One region of the Bacillus kalamii genome, then DNA from elsewhere that is predicted to be linked to it. Evidence: riboswitches for the same ligand, from Rfam matches in the RefSeq annotation. Region 1 holds a riboswitch; the other holds the start of a gene.
The links. Region 1 has a riboswitch for lysine ahead of ABC357_RS01085 (Na+/H+ antiporter NhaC family protein). Riboswitches for the same ligand answer to the same signal wherever they lie in the genome.
Positions count from the first base shown of each region.

Region 2: linked by a shared signal. The riboswitch ahead of ABC357_RS09960 (cysteine hydrolase family protein) and the one ahead of ABC357_RS01085 (Na+/H+ antiporter NhaC family protein) in region 1 are both predicted to bind lysine.

Region 1 covers NZ_JBDFMI010000001.1:206,724-212,912, reverse strand. Annotated here, with positions in the region: gene ABC357_RS01090 (sodium-dependent transporter) at 1-997, opposite strand, end outside; gene ABC357_RS01085 (Na+/H+ antiporter NhaC family protein) at 1,308-2,885, opposite strand; lysine riboswitch at 3,011-3,191, opposite strand; gene ABC357_RS01080 (HD-GYP domain-containing protein) at 3,291-4,391, opposite strand; gene ABC357_RS01075 (YunC family protein) at 4,687-4,986, opposite strand; gene ABC357_RS01070 (bifunctional metallophosphatase/5'-nucleotidase) at 5,056-6,189, opposite strand, start outside.
Region 2 covers NZ_JBDFMI010000001.1:1,983,030-1,989,218, forward strand. Annotated here, with positions in the region: gene ABC357_RS09950 (MFS transporter) at 1-332, opposite strand, end outside; gene ABC357_RS09955 (APC family permease) at 747-2,105, opposite strand; gene ABC357_RS09960 (cysteine hydrolase family protein) at 2,120-2,836, opposite strand; lysine riboswitch at 2,991-3,176, opposite strand; gene ABC357_RS09965 (PadR family transcriptional regulator) at 3,510-4,007, shown strand; gene ABC357_RS09970 (ABC transporter ATP-binding protein) at 4,038-5,792, shown strand; gene ABC357_RS09975 (ABC transporter ATP-binding protein) at 5,767-6,189, shown strand, end outside.

The sequences.
Region 1 (6,189 bases):
ATGTCAATCCGGCCAACACCAAGCAGCCGAAAAAAGCAAATCCAAAGAATCCGTTCAAAGCAGGGAAAGAAGAAATGATTTTCGGGAAAACGATAAATGCCAAGCCGATTCCACTGCTCACCACTTCATTGACAGGTACGCCTTGTTGATTAGCCATAAATCCAAGAGCGGCAAATACACCGAAACCTGCCAACAGCTCAAAACCTGAATTGGCAAAACCCGTGATAAACGCACTGTTCGTCAAATCTGTCTTCTTCGGCAAATAACTTGAATACGTAACCATAATGGCAAAACCTATAGATAAAGAGAAGAAAATCTGACCGTACGCTGCCATCCAGACTTTCGCACTCATAATTTTGCTCCAGTCAGGCTTAAATAACGCTTCCAGCCCGTCCATTGCACCATCCAGAGTGAGAGAGCGGACAACAATGATAATGAATAATACAACCAGTGTTGGGATCATGATCTTATTGGCTTTCTCAATCCCCTTTTTAACGCCTTTGACGAGTACCCCCAGAGTAACAATCCAAACAAGCAGCAACGGAAAGAAAACGCCTGGGACGATTCCGCCTAAATCACCAGCTGTAGCTGACTTATGCAAGTAATCATTCATAAAGAAGTTCTCAGGGTTTGCCCCCCACTTTTCCCCGAAAGAAAAATAAGCAAATGAACCCGCCCAGGCAATGATTACCGAATAATACGTGGCGATTACAAAAGCAATAGCAATTTGCCACCATCCAAGCCATTCGGTTTTCTTTCTTAATCTTCCAAAGGTCAGAGCTGCCGACCCCCGATATTTGTGGCCGAGTGTAAATTCAAGAATCAAAATCGGAATTCCGGCTGTCAAAAGAGCAATTAGATACGGCAAAAAAAATGCGCCGCCTCCGTTTTCATAAGCTACTGCCGGAAAACGCCATATATTTCCCAGGCCGATTGCCGAGCCGATTGCTGCCATAATAAAGCCTGATTTCGAACCAAATGATTGGCGATTCTCCATATAAGAATCTCCTCCTTAAAAACGATTAAATTTTCTAATTATTTTGATTAATTAAATTATAGTGATTTTTCTCTTTCCTGTCAAAATAATGGGCACATTTCTACTAGATTGCCATTCTCTATCTAATAATCAATAGATAGGACAGGCTAGCCTATGAGCCGATGTTGACTTATTGCAAAGAAAAGCGGAAAGCGCCCGTTTATCCCCGACAAGCATAAGGCGAGTAACTGGCAATGCCTTAAGACCTCGATGGGTTGGCGCTTGCGACAAAAAAGGATCCGCCATCGCGGATCCTTCCCTATCTATCTGATTATTTTACTGTTTCCCTTATCTTTATTCCAGCTGGACGCCGAGAAGCAATAAATAAGAAAATAAAAAGGAGAAGAGCAACAGCCACTAAAGATAGCCATACTTGATTTGTAAATCCAAGTATTAAAAATCCAATTCCTGACACACAGGCTGATACTATTGCATATGGCAGCTGAGTCATTACATGGTCCATATGGTCGCAGCCTGCCCCTGTAGAAGAAAGGATAGTTGTATCCGAGATCGGCGAACAATGGTCACCGAACACAGCCCCCGCTAGAACAGCCGCCAGGGATGGCAGCAGCATAGTAGAATCCATCGTTGCCACGATATCTCCCGCCAAAGGCAATAGGATACCGAACGAACCCCATGATGTACCTGTAGACAAAGCCATTACACCTGCAATGATAAACAAAATGAAAGGAATCATCGATGAGCTGACATTTGCTTCCTCGACTAAACTTGCAAGATACGAACCGGTTTGCAATGCACCGACCAAATCGACAATCACCCAAGCAAATACGAGAATGTATACAGCGGGCAGCATCGATTGTATGCCCTCCATGATGCCTGTCCACAATGATTTAGGCAGCAACGCTTTTTTCATATAAACCTGGCGTAAAAATAATCCTAGCGTCACAACTAAACCAAATAATCCTCCGTATAATAATGATGTCGGCACATCTGTATTCTCAAACATTTGCAAAATCGTTGCATTGCCTCCCACAGACTGATTGCCCGTCCACAGCATAGCAGATACAGTTCCCGCAACCAACGCCGCTATAGGGACCAGCAGATCATAAACGGAGCCCTTTGAGCTAGTCGGAAGGCCACTCTTCAATTCACCTGGCGCCTTCTTGTCAGGATTCATGACCACCCCAGTTCGCTGTGCTCGTTCCTCATGTATTTTCATGCTACCCAAGTTGATATTCTTCCAAGATGTTATAAAAACAAGAAGAAGTGAAGCCCAAACATAAAAATTCATCGGAATCATTTGAATGAACGCGGAAAACCCGCTCATATCAAGGGAGTTTGCTGCCAAAATCGGGGCCATTATCGCGATGATATAAGCGCCCCAACTGGATACTGGAGAAATGACGCATACAGGAGCTGCCGTAGAATCGATGATATAAGCCAACTTAGCCCGGGATACTCGATTTCGATCTGTTAATGGGCGGGAAATTTGCCCTACCGCCAAGCTATTGAAATAATCATCGATAAAAATAATGATTCCAAGAATACCCGCTGTCAATTGTGCGCCTGTTCTCGTTTTAACCCTCTTTAACGCCCATTCTCCAAATGCCCTGCTACCGCCTGAAATGGTGACAAATGCTGTAATGATCCCCAATATCAGCAAAAATAACAGGATGTATACTTTACCAGTATTAATCGATCCATCACTGATGAACAAAGAAATCAATGTACTCCACAGTTTGGATAAAGCAGATAATGGGTTGAAGTCTGCCAGCAGCAATGCCGCCGAAATACTTCCCAACGCTAAAGATAATAAGACTCTCTTCGTCGCCAGAACCATTATGATAGCTATAACCGGCGGAATTAATGCGTAAATTGTATTTTCCATCTGAAACCTCTCCTTTACCGTTTCAAAAGGGCGAGAAAACCATGAACTCCTTCACGAAAACAAAAAGAGTAATGAAAGGATAGAAAACAACCCTTCATTACTCTTGTAATGTATGTTATCGTCCATCGCTCTGTAGCTCCCCATTGAAGATTTCCTTCAATGACAGTGCTGTCCTTATTCAGAACAGCCCCAGCCATACCCTATTGACAATAGTTGTATAACTTCGGCAAATCTTCCTTTCAGATATGGTCATCGTTGTCATCCTCACATATCTTACTGATCAGCTTTGCATCCTCTACCCCATGCGGTGATAGTTAATTATTCTTTTTATTTTTATAATATAACAATTTATGAGCGGACTTTCAATTAAAATAACATATTATTAAATGATTACCATATAAATAATTATTTTTTGATAAAATTTTTATCACAATCCACTATAACCAAATCCATTTTCTTCAGAAGGTCGATTTCATATGGTTCTCCGACAGGATGATGATTTTCCTCAATAATGCGAACGACAGGCCGATCGCTAATTCCCGTATTCTGCTTACAGACAACGCCTACTCTCCCATCATTCAACACTACGGTCAATCCGACTGGATAAATGGCAACAGCCCTTCTGAATGCTTCTACAATTTCCTGGTCGAACATCGTACCTGAGCCTGAATACAGTATTTCCAGCCCTTCATGCGGAAGCATCGCTTTCCGATAAACCCGGTTCGATGTAACGGCATCAAATACATCTGCCACAGCAATAATTTTCCCGTAGTCGTGTATATCTGTTCCCATCAATCCGCGGGGATAACCGGACCCATTCAAGCGTTCATGGTGCTGGAATGCGCAATGGGCCACTAAAAGGGAGACTGTACCTGCTTCCTTCAACATTTGAAAACCATGCTCTGCATGCTTTTTAATTTCTTCATATTCATCCTCCGTCAACCTACCAGGCTTCAATAAAATATCAGCGGGGATCTTTGTTTTCCCTACATCATGGAGAATGGCCCCTAATCCCAACGTTTCCAGCTGCTTTTGGTTCAATTTCAATTGAAGGCCAATTGCCAATGAGTAGAGTGTCACATTGAAGGAATGAATAAAAATATAACTGTCATGAATATACATATCTGATAAAATGGTCAGTAAATTGGTGTTTTGTTTGATTTCGGTCAATACATTGCTGATGATTGCATTTAATTTTTTCGCCGCTTTTTCAATCACAAAGGAACTGTTTAAGTTTGTATTCTGAGCGCCAACCTCCTGAAAAACCTTCTCAATCGTTCTAATCGATTCGGAGCGGACTTTATCAGAAACCGTATTTCTCGGCTGGATGCCTGCTGTCAAGTTGTCATCTATGTATACAAAGGGTATGCCCAATTCTTTTAGCCTTATAATCATACGCTCTGTTAATACAACACCCTCTTGCAGAAGAGCATGCCTACTGTCATTATAGATTGTTTTCCCTAAAACCTGACCCGATTTCACATATTCTGTAGATATTAATCGCATGGTTATCTCCTGTGTTATGATGGTGTTAATTTTATTTAAGGTTCTGAACTGCTAAGCGGAGGTTAATAGATAAAAAGTATTCTCAATTATGCATGTTTACTTATTGTTGAAATAATAAAAATATTATACAAAAAATATTAATAAAATACGAATATAAATTCATTTTACTACTGTTTAATCCGGATTTCATCATGCATCTTTCACTAGCAAACTGACTTTTCGTTTTCCTTCCACAATCACACCTGAAGGTTTCTTTTTGTGCACGATAAAAAACCGCCTCAAACGGCGGCTGGAGTTACATATATAATAAAGCTTCTTTGCCGGCCATTCCTTTACCTATACCAAGGCTTTCGGCACCGAACGTGACGGATTCCAACGGAGCATCAAGCAGCTGTTCAATTGTTTTGACGCCGACTGCCCTTCCAGCCACAATCCCTCTGTCTTTTAATTGATCATTCAATAAGCCGACATCTAGAGCGCCGCACATGATATATCCTTTATCCGAAGCAACCATCAGCAAGTTGGTTTTAGGCAGTTGAACAGAAATTGCGGTAAATTGCCGGCCTGCTATATGAATAGGCTTTAATTCGACCATCTTCATCCTCCCTTTCCTTACAACAATTACTCTATGCCTGTGAGGATGAATCTGTGTTTGGCCCCATTTCTATTCTTCCGGATGATATGCAGAAGACAATTTAAAAGCAAGCAAATCCCTCAAAAATTCCGGTAAAAAATACGTTTTATGCTGATTCCGTTTTATGCTTGGAAAGAAGAATCCGAACGTAAACATGTCAGGAATGGCTAATGTATATTCTTTCTTCGATTCAATCGGTTTTCCGCCAATATACACCTCGTGGCGGCTGGCAATGTGTATATTGCTGTAAACCATCTTGCCAAGAATGCTTCCTCTAAAGCCAAAGCCTTTGACTGGCATATGAGGCCATTCAGGATCCATGGATTGAATGATTATTTCCTTCAATTCCTGGCTGCTCAACTTCACAAGACAAGGATTGATGGGATGTGGACAAATTCGGTGGAGGTCATACTGTGTGACAGGGCCTGCTTTCAAACCATCCAGCAATAAGCCAGCATTCAATATGGCACAATCACTATGGCACCACTCCATTAACGTATCACATAACATTTGGGACAAGGGGGAACTCTTAAACCACTCCGCTTCAATCGCTTCAGGCAAGACGCATACTACACGAGATAATCCCTGCTTTCCTGCCTGTTGAAGATTTTCCAGGAATTGCTCAGTCCCTTCCGCTATTGGTTCATCATTCATGTTATCCAAATATGCTTTTGTTTTCAGAGCTCCCTGAGAATCTATCGAAATTTCCACATGGCCTACATATGTTCCGCCTTTGCCTGCTCCGCATAAAAGCGTATTGCCAACCACCTTTCCCTCATGGAGGATATGATGCGTATGCGAACCAAGAATGACATCAATCCCTTGGATTTGCTGTGCAATTTGTTCATCTGTTTCCAAGCCAAGATGCGATAAGAGGACGATGACGTCACTTTGATCTTTAACCTTATGGACCATTTTATCGATTTCTTGGATCGGATCCGTGATATGCCATCCTAAAATGTCATAAAAGGCTTTAAAATAAGCAGTAGCCCCTATAATTGCTACTTTTGTCCCTTTTTTGGTTATGTGGAACGTATAGGGATGTGCCCAAGCCGGCCGATTACCATCTGAACGGTATACATTTGCAACGACCACTTTAAACGATGCATCATCGTACAAATGGTCCAAGCTTTCATACGCGAGGGTAATTCCTTCATTATTGCC
Region 2 (6,189 bases), 1.8 Mb from region 1:
GCCAAATACGGGCCCTCAAATGCACCCAGGATAACACGAGTAAGGATAAGGATCGGCAAACCATAAACAGCAAAAGCCCCTAGTTGTGAAAAAGACCATGCAAATCCCATAATGATTAATATTTTCTTCGTCCCTATTCGATCCGACAAGGAAGCTCCCAAAATACCGCCTATAGAAAATAACCAGTAGAAGCTGCTTCCGACCATACCCCATTGGGAATAATTGAGGTGCAAATCATTCATAATCGGAATAGCTGCAAACCCAATAATTGCCTTATCCAGATAATTAATCATATACATAAAAAATAGAAAAACAACCATAACCCAGCGCATACCCTTCTCCTCCAATCGTTCAGAAAACTTTTGTTGTTTTTCGCTAAAAGTATTCATCTTTTTTCTGTTTTATTTTTTTATAGATTATATAAACTTTCAATAATTGTCAATTTATTTTAAATATTTTAATTTTTGTTTAAGTCGTTTAAGTCATTGGTTTTTATACGCTAATTAAATTAGATTGAATTCAGTAAATGATTGCGGAAAAGGCAGGATCTCAACCATGTTAGAGGAACCAGACACTTAAGTGATTACTGCTCGCCAAGAAAAAACATAGTATTTTAAATATCGCAAATACCTGCTATACGAAAAATAGCCAGAAATCTTAAAAAGCAGATTTCTGGCTATCAAACAAAAGCAATTCACTTGTAGGGATTCATTCATTTGTTACTAGTAATCCCTTAAAACACTGCGCTAGTCTTCATTAAAAATCGGCGGACTTTTCTTAAATCCTCTTGTCGTAATCAACGCATAGACAAGCCCTATTGCCAGCCAGGCAAAACCGATGGCCAGTGTGAGACCTGAAAGATTGATAAAAAGATAGAAACAGATCAAGAAGCCCATGGACGGAATGAGAAAATAACGGAACCATTTTTTTTCTTTCTTTCGGAAATAGTAATAGACAATGACTGATACATTCACAAACATAAAACCGATCAATGCCCCGAAATTCATTAATTCAGCGACAAAATCAACAGGCAGTACAATGGCGCCAATCACCGTTAGCGTTCCCATTAAAAGAATGTTATAAACTGGTGTTTTGTACTTGGGATGCAGATAGGTGAAAAATTTTCTAGGAATAACATCATCACGTCCCATTGTGAACATTAATCGCGCTGCACTTCCTTGCCCTGTAATACCGGCTGTGACGGTCGAAACAATGATGGCCACTGTATAAAGCATTGCCATCATAACGCCGCCCGCCGCCTTTGCCACGTCAAACAAAGCAGTATCTGCTGAACTGAAGCTATGCACATCCGGCCACACCAGTTGCGAGACATACGCTTGGCCGATAAATAAAACTCCGCCGATTAAACATGCTAGCATACCAGCTTTCCACATATCATCTTTTGGATTAACTGCTTCTTCCGATAAAGTCGTAATCGAGTCGAATCCTAAAAAAGAGAAACTCGCCATGGCCGCACCTGATATGATGGCAGACATAGCAAATGTATCATTGTTAAAAAAAGGCGTTATCGATATTAATGCCCCCGCTCCATCGTTGCCAGTGATTGCTTTGATGCAGAAAATGACAAATACTACGACCACAATTCCCATAAACAGAACAAGAATTTGATTTGTTTTTGCCGCTACCTGGATGCCGATGATGTTTACTGTTGTTATAATCGATGCAATAATCAATACCCATACCCAATATGGAACAGATGGAACAAGTGCATTGGCATATGATGCCCCGACCATAAATACGATGAGCGGAACCAATACATAGTCCATGAACATGGCCCACCCGGCGAAAAAACCTAGGTGGGGATTGATCGCCCTCTGTGTATAGGTGTAGGTGGAACCAGAAACAGGAAATGCTGCTGCCATCCGCCCATAGCTATATGCTGAGAACATCATCGCAATCATAGCGATCAAATAGGCCAACGGCAGCATTCCGCCTGTCGATTCTGAAGCGAATCCATAAATATAGGCTGGTGCGATCGGAGTCATGAAAGCAATGCCATAAATAACAAGGTCCTTTAAGGTCAATACCCTTTTCAATTGCGAATCTGTATTAACATGTCTGTTGTCTGATTGAATTGGTTTCATGCCAACAACCTTCTTTACGCTTGTGCGAATGCACGATTATTTATTTCATCAGTAATCATTCCGATGACTTCACTTGTACTCATCACTTGGCAATAGATCTGGTTCATAATCATGATTTCGGCATCATGCAGCTGCTGGGTAGCGGCAGCACAGGCATCCTCCACCAAAATGACTTCAAAACCGGCATCTGCCAAGCTTCGGACAGTAGAAGCGACACATTGGTCCGTTACCACTCCCGTGCAGACAACCGTTTCAATCCCCATATTGCGGAGCAAAAATTCATAATTTGTACCGCTCAGCACACTGTCTGTTGTTTTATTGACGACAATTTCATCTCCCAGCGGCTTTAATTCATCCACCATTTCCGCACCTGAGTCGCCGATTGGCAATAAAATATTATTCCAGCCCGGACGGCGCTGAACCGGTGAACGGTCTCTGCCATCTTTCCGATGGCAGGCAATGCGGCCGAAAGTTACCTCCAATTCATGATTCCTGAAAAAATCCAGCAGTTTTTTATTATTAGGAACCGCTAGCGCATCAATACGATCAAAGAAATACTCCCATCGGGCAAACATCCCTTTTTCCCTTGCCATTTGAGCATCCAAGCCATCCCTGCTGATGAATTGGTTTTGCATATCCACAATCAATAAAGCTGTTTTGGACGGATCTAGCTGAATCTTGCTCTTTCCCGTCGGAATAAAATCGTAGTATAGCGTTTGTTGTTTTTCCATTATAATATCCCCTTTGTCATAAAGTGTTTCAGCAACAAAAAAGAGACCCATAGGCGATAACAGGTCTCTTAATGGCAATTGAATAAAGGCACCTATACCAGGTAAACTACCGGAAGCATGCCGAATAATCCATAACCCCTCGACTTTTATCACGTTATGAAATAGCGCAACTTAATAAATCAACCGATTTATTAAGACAGTCCTGCAATTGTTCATTGCAGTCCCAGCATGTGGCGTTGAGAACTCGACACATGCTTCGGCGACACACCCTTCTGCTTACCATCAACGTTTTCCCTAACTCCGCTAAGCACTATTGAATGTCGCAACCTCTACCTCACAAGAAAAAGTGAGGTCTATTAAATTGTTAGAATTATTATATAATTAAAACACTTAGAAGTCAATTTACTATTTTATAGTTAATACTCATCCATACCCTACATTTTTTAGGTGAGTGATGAGTAAGCCTTAAAACAGCTTACTCAACAAGATTTTCTTTTCATATCATAGAAAGCTCACCTTAAGCCCCGTTAACCAATTTCAATTAGTCCGATTGAGTGGTTTCTCCCCTATATATCAACTAGTATTTCATCTATTGATTATGCTATTATTATATCGATTAATAATTTTAGATATATCTATTTTTCAAAAACGTAATACATAAGGAGGAAATCGCTTGAAAAGAGATCCAAAAAAGAAAGGCTCTAGAAGCCGAAGAAAAGGTAAGATCCAGATCGCCATCCTTCATTTGTTGAGCCAGGAGCAAATGCATGGCTATCAGATTATTAAAAAATTGGAAGAAAAATCGGATGGCTACTATTCGCCGAGCGCCGGAACGGTATACCCTGCTCTCCAGGAGCTTAATGAAAAAGGATTTGTAGATATTCAAGAGATTGAAGCAAAAAAGGAATATTTCATAAATCAGGATGGCGTTACCTTTTTGCAGGAATGCGGAAAAGACAGCGAAGAGTTTTGGATACATTGGAAAGGGAGGATTATTTGGAAGCAAACAAATGAATGCCAGTTAATCCAAGAGGAACTATCTTCCTGGGAGAAAGAAATGAAAGCTGCGGAAAGGTATGTAGCCTCCAATCTTCAGGATGCCGGCCAATTAATGGATATTATTTCGGAAGCTAAAGAGAAACTGGCACGTTGGAATCGTATGCATCATTAAATTTTTTACGCTACGGCTGGGGGAAGAAACATGCAATCGGCAAAACAATTAGTGAAATATGTAAAGCCATATACTATTTTGGCTATTATGGGACCGCTCTTAATGGTAGTAGAGGTGGTAATGGATTTGATCCAGCCTACTATCATGCAGCATATCATCGACACAGGAATTGCCGGCCAAAATCACGCATATGTCATCAAAATGGGATTACTAATGATTTTGAGCGCCATCATTGGCTTGCTCGGCGGAGCTGGGTGCTCCATCTACAGCTCAAGGGCCGCCATCCACTTCGCAAGCGATATTAGAAAAGATGTTTTTGAAATCATTACACAGTTTTCAAACAGGAATAAGGATTCATTCGGAACTGGAAAGCTAATTACGATTATGACTAATGATGTTGAAACGCTGCAAAGGGCTTTAATGATGACATTAAAAGTATTTGTCAGAGGTCCTCTCCTCTTCATCGGCAGCGTCGTCATCGTATTCCTTACTGCTCGGGAATTATTCCCTGTCTTATTAGTGGTAGTTCCCCTTCTAATGATATGCATGTACTTCTTTACAAAAATATCAGGTACCCTTTTTCAAAAGGTGCAGGAAGCAATTGATTCCGTTAATGTAAAACTGCAAGAAAATTTGGCAGGAATCCGTGTGATTAAAGCCTTTAATCGAAGAGACCACCATATGAAAGAATTTTCTGAGGTAAACAGCCAACTAACACGTAAAAATATCCGCGCAGATCAAGTAGTCGGAGTTCTTATGCCTTTAACCATGTTCGTCATCAATATGGGAATTGTCGCAGCTCTTTGGATGGGAGCCATAAAAGTCAGCAATCATACACTTCAAGTAGGGGTACTATTAGCCTTTATCAATTACCTGACCATCATTATGAATGGCTTGATATCGAGCAGCAATGTACTTGTCCAAATTGCGAGAGCATTTCCATCAGCACATCGAATCCAGCAGGTGCTGCAAACAAAAGTTGATATTCAAAATGTAGATTCTGCCCCTTCCTTCATCAAAGGAGCCATTCAGTTCAAAAATGTAAGCTTCAGCTACAGTAAAAACGGAGAATATGTCCTAAAGAATCTCTCCTTCTCTGCCAAGCCCGGCGAAACAATCGGCATCATCGGAACGACAGGCAGCGGGAAGTCAACACTAGTGAAGCTTATTCCCCGACTATTCGACTGCGATGAAGGCGATATCGAATTGGATGGTGTATCTATTAAACAATACAATTTGCAAACACTGCGAAAAGCCATCGGTTTCACACCGCAAAAGGCGACACTATTTTCAGGAAGCATTGAAGAAAATATGAAGTTTGGAAAAGAAAAGGCAGACGATAAGGACATGGAGGCTGCACTTGCAGCTTCATGCGCCGCTGAATTCGTATCTGCCTATGAGGATGGATATCGACACATGCTTTCGCAGGGTGCAGCCAATTTATCAGGCGGCCAAAAACAAAGACTTTCCATGGCTCGTGCATTTATTAGAAAACCATCCATTTTAATCCTGGACGACTCAACTTCTGCGGTCGATAGTCTATCTGAGCATAGGATTCAAAAAGCGATAAAGAAACAGCAAAAGGAATGTACGACGTTCATTGTCGCTTCGAAAATATCATCGATTAAACACGCTAATCAAATTCTCGTATTAGAGGATGGGCGCCTTATTGGCAGCGGCACTCATGAACAGCTGCTTTCAGAAAACGCCATTTACCAGGAAATCTACTCTACCCAGATTGGAAAGGAGTCCTTACTGGATGAATCAACAAGCAAAAGCCAATAGACCGACCGGATTTGAACGAGGCCATCGATTCCATGGCCCTGTAGTGAAGGCTGCCAACCCAAAAGCGACATTGGCCCGTATTTGGGATTATGTAAGCAAACAGCGTTTCTCCCTTATTATGGCGATCGGTTTAGTTATTCTTTCCACTTTATTGACTTTGATAGGCCCTTACTTAATCGGGAAGATCATTGATGATTACATCATTCCGAAAGATTTGGGTGGCACATTTAAAATGCTCGTTCTTTTGGGTTCCGTTTATATAGCGGCTTCACTCTTTTCATGGTTTCAAACCTATGTGATGATCAACATTTCTTTAAAGACGATCCAAACGCTGCGCTTGGATCTATTCAAAAAGTTACATTCACTGCCTCTCCGCTTTTTCGATCAACGGTCTCAG